4 regions of the Sellimonas catena genome follow, and region 4 is predicted to be linked to each of the others. Evidence: predicted binding sites of a transcription regulator. Region 4 holds the regulator's gene; each other region holds the start of a gene.
The links. Region 4 encodes Rex, which represses fermentation and respiration genes when NADH is low (regulators of the CRP and FNR family bind a similar motif). Its sites were predicted from a motif close to ATTGTTAANTANTTAACAAT; they were not measured.
Positions count from the first base shown of each region.

Region 1: the regulator Rex is predicted to act here: its motif matches at 882-901, upstream of Selli1_RS07850 (phosphotransferase family protein).
Region 2: the regulator Rex is predicted to act here: its motif matches at 1,100-1,119, upstream of Selli1_RS03220 (Zn-dependent hydrolase).
Region 3: the regulator Rex is predicted to act here: its motif matches at 2,605-2,624, upstream of pckA (phosphoenolpyruvate carboxykinase (ATP)).

Region 1 covers NZ_BSBO01000014.1:19,477-22,798, reverse strand. The annotation lists gene adhE (bifunctional acetaldehyde-CoA/alcohol dehydrogenase) at 1-775, shown strand, start outside; gene Selli1_RS07850 (phosphotransferase family protein) at 968-1,720, shown strand; gene Selli1_RS07845 (GNAT family N-acetyltransferase) at 1,852-2,361, shown strand; gene ftsH (ATP-dependent zinc metalloprotease FtsH) at 2,469-3,322, shown strand, end outside.
Region 2 covers NZ_BSBO01000004.1:108,950-112,271, reverse strand. The annotation lists gene Selli1_RS03225 (PucR family transcriptional regulator) at 1-1,021, shown strand, start outside; gene Selli1_RS03220 (Zn-dependent hydrolase) at 1,159-2,400, shown strand; gene Selli1_RS03215 (NAD(P)/FAD-dependent oxidoreductase) at 2,429-3,322, shown strand, end outside.
Region 3 covers NZ_BSBO01000001.1:103,398-106,719, forward strand. The annotation lists gene fliB (flagellin lysine-N-methylase) at 1-660, opposite strand, end outside; gene pckA (phosphoenolpyruvate carboxykinase (ATP)) at 827-2,431, opposite strand; gene Selli1_RS00550 (low molecular weight protein-tyrosine-phosphatase) at 2,688-3,161, opposite strand.
Region 4 covers NZ_BSBO01000007.1:32,089-35,410, forward strand. The annotation lists gene abc-f (ribosomal protection-like ABC-F family protein) at 1-1,189, opposite strand, end outside; gene Selli1_RS04630 (redox-sensing transcriptional repressor Rex) at 1,336-1,986, shown strand; gene Selli1_RS04635 (NAD(P)H-hydrate dehydratase) at 2,083-3,322, shown strand, end outside.

The DNA of each region.
Region 1 (3,322 bases), on a different contig from region 4:
ACCGTTCGCGATCATCACAGACGCTGACACAGGTGTAAAATGGCCTCTGGCTGACTACGAATTACTTCCAAACATGGCGATCGTTGATGTTGACAACATGATGACACAGCCGAAAGGACTGACAAGTGCATCCGGTATCGACGTTATGACACATGCGATCGAGGCATATGTATCCATCATGGCTACAGAATATACAGACGGTCTTGCATTAAAGGCAATCAAGACAGTATTTGATTACCTTCCGGCAGCTTACGAAAAGGGAGCAGCAGACCCGATTGCGAGAGAGAAGATGGCAAACGCTTCCTGTATGGCAGGTATGGCATTCGCCAACGCATTCCTTGGACTGAACCACTCCATGGCTCACAAACTTGGTGCGTTCCACCACATTCCGCACGGTGTGGCAAATGCGCTGCTTCTGACAAACGTAATCCGCTACAATGCTGCAGAAGTACCGGTTAAGATGGGAACATTCTCACAGTACCAGTATCCGCACGCTCAGGCAAGATATGCTGAGGCGGCAAGATTTGCAGGAATCTGCGGCAAAGATGATGCAGAGACAGTAGAATTATTCTGTGAAAAACTGGAAGAATTAAAGAAAGCAATCGGAATTCCGAAAACGATCAAAGAATGGGGCATCAAGGAAGAAGACTTCCTCGCTACACTGGACGAAATGGTAGAACAGGCATTCAATGACCAGTGTACAGGAGCAAACCCGAGATACCCGCTGATGAGCGAAATCAAAGAGCTTTACCTGAAATCCTACTACGGCAACTAAATGATATTCGTACTTCATATGCAAGGTGTGGCAGGAATTGCGCACCTTGCATATTTTGTAAAAAAATCGTATAAAATGTGCAGTCAATATATAAAATAACGAAAAGTTTGTTAAAAAATTTACCAATATAAGAATGTTATGGTATAATAAGGATAAATCGAAGATCAGTTTTGACAGACAGGAGGTAATCTTATGAAACTGGAAAATGTAATCGTAGAACGCCCATACAAAAAAGTATACCGTTGCGACGAGGGGATCGCGAAAGTTTTTGAACCATCTCATCCAAAGGAAGATGTATTTAATGAAGCGCTCAATCAGGCAAGAGTCGAGGCGACAGGGTTAAATATTCCAAAGGTAAAAAGTGTAAATGAAATTGATGGAAAATGGGCACTTGTCATTGATTATAAAGAGGGAAAGACACTCGAAGAGCTGATGCAGGAAAATCCGGATAAGATGGACGAGTACATGGAGCAGTTTGTGGATCTTCAGCTTGAGATTCACAGCAAGACAGCACCGCTTTTAGGAAAACTCAAAGACAAACTGAACCGCCAGATCAACAGTCTGAAAGATGTGGTGGATGCTACGACCAGATATGAACTCCTGACAAGACTGGACAGCATGCCAAAGCATCACAAAGTATGCCATGGTGATTTCAATCCAAGCAACGTGATCGTAGGAGAAGACGGATCCCTCTATGTGGTTGACTGGGCTCATGCCACACAGGGAAACGCAAGTGCGGATGCAGCCATGACCTACCTTCTGTTTGCACTGAAGGATCAGAAGCTCGCTGACAAATACATGGATCTGTTCTGCAGGAAGAGCGATACGGCAAAACAGTACGTACAGCAGTGGCTTCCGATCGTTGCGGCAGCACAGCTTACAAAGAAACATACGATGGAACAAGATTTCCTTATGAAATGGATCGATATCTTCGATTATCAGTAAATGATTATGAATTTACACACGCCGGACCTTGCGGGTCCGGCGTATTTATTTCGGCCGGGACCTTTAGAAAGACTGGTTTTATCCGGAGGAAAAACGTGATAAAATGGAAAGACACAAAAGGGGGACGAAATATGGTAATCAGAGAAACAAAAAAGGAGGATCTGAAACAGGTCATGGAAATTATCAGGATGGCCCAGAAGCTTTTTAAAGAGAGCGGGATCAATCAGTGGCAGGATGGCTATCCAAACAAAGAAGTTCTTCTGGGAGATATCCGGAAGAGACAGAGCTACGTGGCAGAAGAAGAGGGGAGACTGATCGGTACAGCGGTGCTTTCTCCTGAAGGAGAGAGTACATATGAAAAGATAGAGAAAGGAGAATGGCTGACGGGACCGGATGCGGACTATGTCGTCATTCACAGAATCGCGACACACAGCGATTACAAAAGGCGCGGAACAGCCGGCAGTTTTTTGAAAAAAGCCGAGGATCTGGGCAGAGAACATGGAGCCGGGAGTATTCGGATTGATACGCATCCGGACAACCGGATCATGCAGAACTGGTTGAAAAAGAACGGTTTTTCCTACTGTGGATGGATCTGGCTTGTAACCGGAGATCTGCGCTATGCCTATGAAAAGTTGTTATAAAGTGGTAAGAAAGTATATACTTTTTTTAGAAAAGCTTTAGATTTCTTCCATGGTTTCTACACAGACGCCATGCTATACTAAAACAAGAAAATGAAGGGAGATACGCAATGAAAGAAGTTAAATCACCTAGAAAACCTTTTATCATATATGCGCTCGTGGTTGCGGTAGTCATCCTTCTGCTGAACGGGCTGTTGTTCCCGAACATACTGGAGCAGAGGACGGAAGAAGTCGATTACGGCACATTTATGACGATGACAGAAAATAAAGAGATTGGACTTGTGGAGGTTCAGGATACAGAAATCGTTTTTACGGACAAGAATCAGGAACATGTCTACAAGACCGGTGTGATGAATGATCCCGGACTGGTGGAGCGTCTTCATGATGCGGGAGCGAAATTCTCCCAGAATATCGAAGAGCAGATGCCGGTATGGATGAGCCTGCTGCTTTCCTACGTTATTCCGATTGCCATCTTTCTGTTTATCGGGAACTGGCTTTCGAAAAAAATGGCAAGCAAGATGGGCGGGCCGAATTCCATGGCGTTCGGAATGGGAAAGAGCAATGCCAAGATTTATGTTCAGTCCGACTCCGGAATTCACTTTTCGGATGTGGCAGGTGAGGAGGAGGCCAAGGAGCTTTTAAGTGAGATCGTTGATTTCCTTCATAATCCGGCAAGATACAGAGAGATCGGTGCTTCCATGCCGAAAGGAGCCCTTCTCGTAGGCCCTCCTGGTACCGGTAAGACGCTGCTTGCCAAGGCAGTAGCCGGAGAGGCAAATGTTCCGTTCTTCTCCATTTCCGGATCGGAGTTCGTAGAGATGTTTGTCGGAATGGGCGCTGCCAAAGTGCGTGACCTCTTCAAACAGGCGAACGAGAAGGCGCCGTGTATCGTCTTCATTGATGAGATCGATACCATCGGTAAAAAGAGGGACGGACAGATTGGCGGCAATGACGAACGGGAACA
Region 2 (3,322 bases), on a different contig from region 4:
GTACTGGAGACAGGAAGGCGAGGAAGTGCAGTATCTGATCCGGATCCGGCTCAATGTGGGTGTTCAGATGTATCTGGTAGTGACGGAGAGAACAGCACCGTTTACAAAGATGGACTGCATTGCTATCGAAAATGCCATTGTGGCGCTTCAGTACGAGTTTTCCAGACAGTTCGCCATCCAGGAACTGGAGAAGAAGTTCCAGAATGATATCCTGAATAATATTCTCAACGGCAAGGTAACGTCCGAGGCGGAGATGGAGAAAAGCGCAGGACTTCTTCAGATGGACAAGGACGGAACTTACCGGGTGATTGTTTTTGGCACAAAAAATGAGGGACATTCACAGAAAGACATCAATGAAAAGCTGATGCATGTCAGTTGTCTCGAGGAAGCGGTCAGAAGGTGTCTTCCGGATCTGAAGATTCACCGGGATCTGGATAAGATTGTTGCCATCAAGGAGGCAGATCCGACGAAAACCCAGGCGGAATGCAGAAAAGAGATGCAGGAAATCCTCAGCCGAGTGCAGGCGGAGATGAAGTATCAGAATAAGAATTTAAGCGTCCGGGCGGGCGTCGGAAGGATCGTAAAGGGGATTGAAAACCTTCCGGAATCCTACAAGGAGGCGGACGATGCGCTCTCCTTCATCGACATCGCAGGAGATATTTCCGGCGACGGGGATGCTTCTGTCATGATGTTTTCCGATTTTGGAATCTTTAAGCTTCTCTGCCAGCTGGATGATCCGCAGACGCTTATGGAATATATACCGGAGTCACTGCAGAAGCTGCTTCAATATAAGAAGCCGCAGCAGGAGGATCTGATTATTACACTGAAATCGTATCTGAAAAATAATCAGAATCTTTCCAAGACCGCGCAGGAGCTTTACGTCCATTACAAGACCGCGGCCTACCGGATCGAGAAGATCGCCCGGATCACGGGCATGGATTTTGACAATGCCAATGAGATGCTTGCCGTCCGGATCGGACTGGTCGTCTGCAAAATGATAGAAAATTACAACAAAAAGTAAAAGAAGAAGATGCTTTTAGGCAGTTTATCCAATCTGGATAAACTGCCATCTTTTTTTTATCATCTTCCGCCGATGTAATTTGTTAAATAATTATCTATACTGATCTCATAAGGAAGAGCCGGAAAGGAAGGGATTACGTGGAAGTTGATGTAAAAAAAGTCATGGAACATCTGGACGAAATCTATCAGTGCGGTGCAAAGCCGGACGGCACTTTTACAAGAATGGCATACTCCGAAGAGGATAAAAGAGGAAGAGCACTTTTCCGGAGCTGGTTTGAAAAACTTGGAATTCCGACACGGGTGGACGAGGCAGGCAACCTGATTGCCCGCATGGAAGGATCCGATCCGTCACTGCCGGCGATTCTTGTCGGCTCCCACCTGGACACGGTGCCGGACGGAGGAAAGTACGATGGAGCAGTCGGATGTATGGGAGGGCTTGCCGTATGTGAGACACTCAAAGCGGCGGGACAGATGCTCCGCCATCCGCTGGAAGTCATCGTCTTTACCGATGAGGAAGGCTTCCGATTTGGAAGCGGCCTGACGGGAAGCAGCGCCATCTGCGGAGAAAAGCTGGATATCAGTCCGGATGATCTGGATATGGACGGAAGAACGAGACGGGAAGTCTTTGAAAGCTGCGGAATTGACATTGAACGTATTCCGGAGGCAAAACGGGATCCGAAGTCCATTCACTGCTTTATCGAGCTTCACATTGAGCAGGGAGGAACCCTTGATAAAAACCAGATTCCGGTAGGAATCGTATCCTCCATTGCAGGCGTGAGCCGGTACGAGGTGACTATCACAGGCGAGGCAAACCACGCAGGAAGTACGATGATGGAGGACAGAAAGGATGCCCTTGTAGCAGCATCGCAGTTTATCGCAGAAGTGCCGAAGACCGTGAAGGCCTGCGGCAACCCATACACCGTAGCGACGGTGGGGACGATCCGGGTGACACCGAATTCTGTCAATGTGGTGCCGGGTACCTGCACATTCCAGCTGGAGATCCGGGATCAGCATGCGGAAGTTATGAAAGAGATCGAGACGAAGATGTTTGCATATCTGAAGGAGATCTGTGAAGAGGGAGGCTATACTTACTCCGTTTCCCCGATTTCCTACCACGCGCCGGCCCCGATGCACGAGGCGGTCAAAGGCGCGATCGAGCGGGCCGTGAAACGGACCGGAACGAAGTACACGGTGCTCCCAAGCGGAGCATTCCACGATTCCCTGCTGATGACAGGGTTCGTACCGACGGGCATGATTTTCGTGCCGAGCGAAAAAGGAATCAGCCATTCCAGATATGAATTTACAAAAGAAGAAGATATCGGACGCGGCTGTAATGTATTACTGGAAACTGTTTTAGAAGCAGACAATATGAAAATGTAATGAAAAAGAATAGAAAGGAGAACATCTTATGGAGAAGAAAAAAATTGGAATCATCGGCGGAGGAATTTCCGGAACATGTCTGGGCTATCATTTAAGCCTCTATGACAACGCGGAAGTGATCGTATTTGAAAAAGCTACGATCGGCGGAGCTTCCACAGCTAAATCCGCAGGAACAGTATGTCTTTTTGATGACTCTCTGAAAAACAGATACTGGGACGTAAGACTTTACGGATTTGAATCCTATCTGAAAATGGAAGCGGAAGAAAAAGGATCCGCTGGATTTGACAAGACCGGCACACTCGTTGTCGCTACAAACGAGCAGGTAGAAGCAACAATCAAAACCGGTATCGCACTTGCAAAAGCAGCAGGATATTCAGGTGAATATATCACAGATAAAGACAGAATCAAAGAGATTCTTCCGGACATCTCCACAGAAAATATTCTTGGAGCCGGATATACACAGGATGACGGCTACTTTGACGGAACCATGATCTCCAACACTTATGCAAAGAAACTGCAGAAAAACGGCGGAGTGATCAAGACCGGCGTAAAAGTGACAGAAGTCATTGTGAAAGACAATAAAGTCAAAGGATTAAAGACAAGCGAAGGCGAAGAATATGAATTTGACTATGTTGTAGACTGTACAGGACCATGGAGCAAATTTACAGGGGAACTTGTAGGTCTGGATGTACCGATCTGGCATACAAAAGCCGAGGCATTCTTCCTTTGCCCTCCTGGAAAGAAACTCAGCTACACATTCCCGGTACTGAAATATCCGGAATTCTATGCTTTAAGAGCGGGAGACAACATCTTTATCTGCAAATCCCACCTCTCCATGGATCTGAACAATCCGATGCATGCAGGACAGTGGGATCCGGATAAACTTCCGGAAACAGGCGGAACAGACGATTACTTTATCGAC
Region 3 (3,322 bases), on a different contig from region 4:
CTTTGCTTCAAATCCGAGAGGCTCTCCCCCGCACGCTTCCTGCCGGATCTGCTCCAGCTCCTCCTCAATTCCGAAAAGTCCTCCCTCTTCCAGCGCTTTCTGGCAGACCTTTCCTGCCGTCAGGCAACGCTTCATCCGGACCTCTGCCGCCTCTTCGCGGTTTTGTATCATCCTGAACAGGATTTCCCTTATCTCATTTAAACTGGAATATAATAAGAAATCAAAAGATTCGTCCGGCTCCGGCTCGCTCTCCCCGGTCTCCTCCGTCAGAAAGGTAAGCGGCTCCTCACACTCAAGAATCATCCTCGCCGCCTCGGGACAGGAAAGGGACAATGACCACTCTCTGACGTCCTCATACTCCTCCACATGTCTCGGATACATCCTGCAGGTACTGCAAAGATACTCCTCGCCAAGCTCCTCGTATAGATCACAGAGATTCTTCTCATTCAGACAGCTGCATCTCCCGTCAAACTGCAGGAATGCTCCCTCTTCCCAATCAATGGATGTCATAAGCCGGTTTCCGAAACCACCTTCTACCCGGCTGTATTTCAAAAGAGACTCCTCATCGATCATGATCTGCCATCCGGCACAACAGGTGTCCGGGCAGCGATCTGCAATACATTGAAATTGATCATAGAAATGCGGCTTTACATACAGCATACGTTTCCCCTCTTCGTGACTTACTTCGACATCTTCTTATCTTAACGGATTTTACCTGTAATGTAAAGAACTCAGAAACAAATTCTCTCAGAAAATATGAATCTGAAAAAGGGGTGAAAAGAACCGGGTGCGACAACTGTCACACCCGGCAGATTTCTTTGCCTTCTTATACCTGCGGTCCTGCAGAAACAAGTGCTTTTCCTGCTTCGTTTCCTTCGTATTTCTGGAAGTTCTTGATGAATCTCTGAGCAAGATCCTTTGCTTTTGTCTCCCACTCGGAAACATCAGCGTATGTATCACGAGGGTCCAGAATATTTGTGTCTACACCCGGAAGTTCTGTCGGTACTTCAATATTGAAGTACGGGATCTTCTTTGTCGGTGCTTTTAAAATATCACCGCTTAAGATCGCATCGATGATACCGCGGGTATCTTTGATGGAGATACGCTTTCCTGTTCCATTCCATCCTGTGTTAACAAGGTAAGCTTTTGCTCCGCTCTGTTCCATTCTCTTTACGAGCTCTTCCGCATATTTTGTCGGATGCAGCTCCAGGAATGCCTGTCCAAAGCATGCGGAGAATGTAGGTGTCGGCTCTGTGATACCACGTTCTGTACCTGCAAGCTTTGCAGTAAATCCTGACAGGAAGTAGTACTGTGTCTGTTCCGGTGTCAGAATGGAAACCGGAGGAAGTACTCCAAACGCGTCTGCGGAAAGGAAGATAACTTCCTTTGCAGCCGGTGCTGCGGAAACCGGACGTACGATCTTTTCAATGTGGTCGATCGGGTAAGATACACGTGTATTTTCTGTTACGCTCTTATCCGCAAAATCGATCTTTCCGTCTGCATCCAGAGTTACGTTCTCAAGAAGAGCGTTTCTCTTGATTGCATTGTAGATATCCGGCTCAGATTCTTTATCCAGATTAATGACCTTCGCATAGCATCCACCTTCGAAGTTGAAGATACCATTGTCATCCCATCCGTGCTCATCATCACCGATCAGAAGACGTTTCGGATCTGTGGAAAGTGTCGTCTTACCTGTTCCGGAAAGTCCGAAGAAGATAGCTGTGTTCTCTCCGTTCATATCCGTATTTGCAGAGCAGTGCATGGAAGCAATGCCCTTTAACGGAAGGTAGTAGTTCATCATGGAGAACATACCTTTCTTCATTTCTCCGCCGTACCATGTATTTACGATAACCTGTTCACGGCTTGTGATATTGAACATAACGGCTGTTTCAGAATTCAGTCCAAGCTCTTTATAATTTTCTACTTTTGCCTTGGACGCATTATATACGATGAAGTCAGGCTCGAAATTTTCAAGCTCCTCTTTCGTAGGCTGGATGAACATATTTGTAACAAAGTGTGCCTGCCATGCTACTTCCATGATAAAACGGATTGCCATCCGTGTATCCTTGTTTGCACCGCAGAATGCATCTACAACGTAAAGCTTCTTGCCGGAAAGTTCGTCAAGCGCAATCTTCTTTACTGTTTCCCATGCTTCCTGTGTAGCAGGATGGTTGTCATTTTTGTATTCATCAGAGGTCCACCATACTGTATCTTTGGAATTCTCATCAACTACGATGAACTTGTCTTTTGGAGAACGCCCTGTGTATTCACCAGTCATGACATTGACAGCACCCAGTTCACTTACCTGTCCCTTTTCAAAACCTTCCAGACCCGGTTTGGTTTCTTCTTCGAATAATAATTCATAAGAAGGGTTATGTACAATTTCCGTCGTGCCTGTGATGCCGTATTTGCTTAAATTCATTTCTGCCATCTCACATCAAACCTCTTTTCTTTCATTATTTTACAGAAAGTAAAGCCTCTTTACTCCCTTTTACCATTATACATGATAAGTCAATGAAATCAACCAAAAAGTTTTCTTATTTAACGCAGGAAAGCGCATTTTTATCGATCTGCACAGAAATTCAGACAATTTCGATTTATTATTTAGTCATTTTTTTAACAAAGTATCGCTGCTTCCTGTACGCTTTTTTTGTATGCCTTTTCCTGTCCAACACACTGTCGATTTTCTATCTGATTCTTCCGCTCTCCATGATCTGAGCAAGGAGCGCTTCGCACCCTTCCCTCACATCCCGGTAGGTCGCATCAAAATTACCCGTGTACCATGGGTCGGCAATGTCCTCCCCTGCCCGACCGGTAAAATCCAGAAGCCGGCATACCTTGCCCTCCGGATCGCCATTTCCGATGATCCGGTTAATATTGCGGATATTCCACGAATCCATACCGATCAGGTAGTCAAACTCCTCGTACTCCTCCCGTCTCATCTGGCGGGCCCGGTGGCCTCCACATGGAATACCGACCTCACGCAGCTTCCTCTGAGTGCCCGGATGAACCGGATTGCCGATCTCCTCTCTGCTGGTGGCAGCGGAATCAATGTAAAACTGGTCCGAAAGTCCCGCCTCGGACACCAGGTATTTCATAACGTATTCAGACATTGTGCTGCGGCAAATATTACCGTGGCATACAAACAGTATTTTTATCATTTTTTTGAAACTCCTTTTTTATCTTTTAAATGCAACGATTTGCCATACTTATGCAACCAAATGTAACGATTTGCCACTTCGGCATTTTTCCCTTGAATCCGGTACTTCGAGGCATTTTCAAGCATTTTGACAACCGTTTTACAACAAATTTGTTGTAAAAT
Region 4 (3,322 bases):
GGTCGTAGTAACCGATAGTGACATTGGAGCCAAGGGTGAAAGTTCCGGAATCCGCAGGAATGACTTCATTCAGGATTTTCAGAAGTGTCGTCTTTCCGGTACCATTGTCCCCGATAATCGCAACGTGTTCTCCACGTTTGATTTCAAAGCTGATGTCTTCAAAGAGCGTCTGATTCGGGAAAGCTTTGCTGAGGTGATCAACACGGAGCACATCATTTCCGCTGACAACAGAAGGCTCCAGCTTTAAATGCATATCTGAAGCAAGCTCAACCGGCTTTTCAATCCGCTCAATCTTTGCAAGCATCTTTTCCCGGCTCTCGGCCCGTTTGATGGATTTTTCCCGGTTGAAGGAACGAAGTTTTTCAATGACCGCTTCCTGATGCTTGATTTCCTGCTGCTGGTTAAGGTATTCTTTCAGCCTTGCATCCCGGAGCATCTGTTTTTTCTTCGCAAACTCCTGATAGTTACCAAGATACATAGTGAGCGTGCCGGCTTCGATTTCAATGATCTTTGTAACGACCCTGTTCAAAAAATACCGGTCGTGGGAGACAATCAGGACCGCTCCGGGGTAGTTCAGAAGATAGGTCTCAAGCCATGCAATCGAATGCAGATCAAGATGATTGGTCGGCTCATCCAGAAGCAGAATATCCGGTTTGGTAAGCAGAAGTTTTCCCAGAGAAACACGGGTTCGCTGCCCTCCGGAAAGGGAAGCGACCGGCTTTTCAAAATCTTCTTCTGTAAATCCCAGTCCCTTCAGGACTCCGGTGATTTCACTTTGATAGGCATAGCCGTTTTCCCGTTCAAACCGGGAAGTCAGATTGTGATAAGCGGCAAGCCTGTCCTCCAGATGAGATCCGGATAAAGTCTGAAGCTCCGCCTCAATTTTGCGGATCTGGCTTTCCATATCGATCAGATACTGTTTGGAAGTCTGCATTTCCTCATAGACTGTACGTGTGCTGTCCGTCATGGGATGCTGGGAAAGATACCCGAGCTGTTTCCCTTTTGCGAGAATAATATCCCCGGAATCTGCCGGAATCTCTCCGGTAATCATTTTCAAAATGGTAGATTTTCCGGCACCGTTTAAACCTGTCAGAGCCGCTTTCTCGTGATCCTCTATATGAAAAGAGCCATGTCTTACAATGACCTGGTCCCCAAACGATTTTTCCAGATTGTGACATGCAAGTATCATAGTATCCTCCTCTGATAAAACAAAAGTACCGTATTCATTATAACGGAATTTGTACAAAATACAACATAAAATCCCATAATAAGTTTGACTTTATTTCAAGTATTACATATAATAAAAGTATTGAAAAGAACAGGAAGGTGCTAAAAGTGGAAGGAAGAGGAATTTCTCAGGCAGTTATCAGAAGACTGCCTCGATACTACAGATACTTGGGAGAATTACTGGAAGACGGTGTAGAGCGCATTTCCTCCAACGACTTGAGCAAACGCATGAAAGTCACTGCTTCCCAGATCCGCCAGGATTTGAATAATTTCGGCGGTTTTGGTCAGCAGGGGTATGGATATAATGTGAAATATTTGCACTCGGAGATTGGAAAGATCCTGGGGCTGGACAGAGAACATAATATGATTATTATCGGAGCCGGAAACCTTGGACAGGCGCTGGCAAACTATACCGCTTTTGAGCGCAGCGGATTTATGCTGAAGGGTCTGTTTGATGTCAACCCGACTTTGGCAGGTGTTACGGTCCGCGGAATCGAGATCCGTATGATGGACGAGCTGAAAAGTTTCATCAGGAATAATGACATTGAAATTGCGATTCTGACGATACCGAAGACGAAGGCGGTGGCAGTAGCCAATATGCTCGTGGAAAACGGTATCCGTGCAATCTGGAATTTTGCGCATACGGATCTGAATCTTCCGGATAATGTTGTTGTGGAAAACGTACATCTTTCCGAGAGTCTGATGCGGCTCTCCTACAATGTACTCCGCTATGAGGAAAAACATCAGAAGAAAAAATAAGAGAAAAGAAGGACGTGAGAGATTCGTACAACAGATGCGGGACTCCGCGTCTTTTTTCTGTATCCCGGAATGAAAGCGGGGAAAGGAGCGGTAAAGATGAAATATATCATTGATGGCAGGACAATGAAAGCAGCGGATGCATACACGATTGGGACGATCGGGATTCCGTCTCTTGTCCTGATGGAACGGGCGGCTCTGAAAGTGGTAGAGGCAGCCGAAAGGGAGAGGCTTAACCTGTCGAAAAGCCTGATTGTGTGCGGAAGCGGAAACAACGGGGGCGACGGGTTTGCAGTGGGAAGACTGCTTCTGGAAAAAGGGTACGGCGTGACCGTCGTACTGGTTGGGAATCCGGACCATTGTACCGAAGAGACAAAGACACAGATTCAGATTTTCAAGGCGGTCGGAGGAACTGTCAGGCGGGAGATCCCGGAGGAGAGCTACACCGCTGTATTTGATGCTGTATTTGGTATCGGACTGAGCAGGCCGGTCGAAGGGCGCTACGCGGGGATTCTGGAGCAGATGAACAGACTGGACGCAGCGAAAATAGCGGTGGATATTCCGTCCGGAATTGATGCGGGGAACGGAGAGATTCTGGGGACGGCATTTCGCGCGGATCTGACGGTGACATTTGCATACCAGAAGGCAGGGATGGTTCTGTATCCGGGAGCTTTCTGCGCCGGAAAGGTCTGTGTGGAAGATATCGGAATTTATCTGCGCGGCGGCGTGGAAGGAACACGGTATCTGACTTATGAAAGAAAGGACGTAGGAAGGCTCTGTCCGCAGCGAAAAGACGATGCACATAAAGGAACTTACGGAAAAGTGCTGATGATTACCGGAAGCCAGGGCATGGCAGGCGCCGCGATTCTTTCCGCGAAGGCGGCATACCGGATGGGAAGCGGACTGGTACGTATACTGACGCCGGAATCCAACCGGGAAGTACTTCAGGCAACCCTGCCGGAAGCAGTCATAACGCCTTACGGAGAGGATCTGGAAAACCAGCTGGAGGAACTTCTGAACTGGGCGGATGTGATCTGCGCCGGATGTGGACTGGGGACGGATATACAGGCCGGTATGATAATAGAACATCTGCTCGTGTATCTGGGCACGCACAGAAAATACTGCGTGATGGATGCGGATGGCCTGAATCTAATTTCCGGAATGGAAGAAGAAAGAAGAAACACATATCTAAAAGCAGCGGGAAGCAGCCTGATCTTTACGCCTCACATCAGGGAATTCGCGCGTCTTCTTGGGAAAACGACGGAAGAAACGAAAAAAAACAGGATTGGACTTGCGCAAGAGTATGCCAAAACCTATAATATAATACTAACAGCAAAAG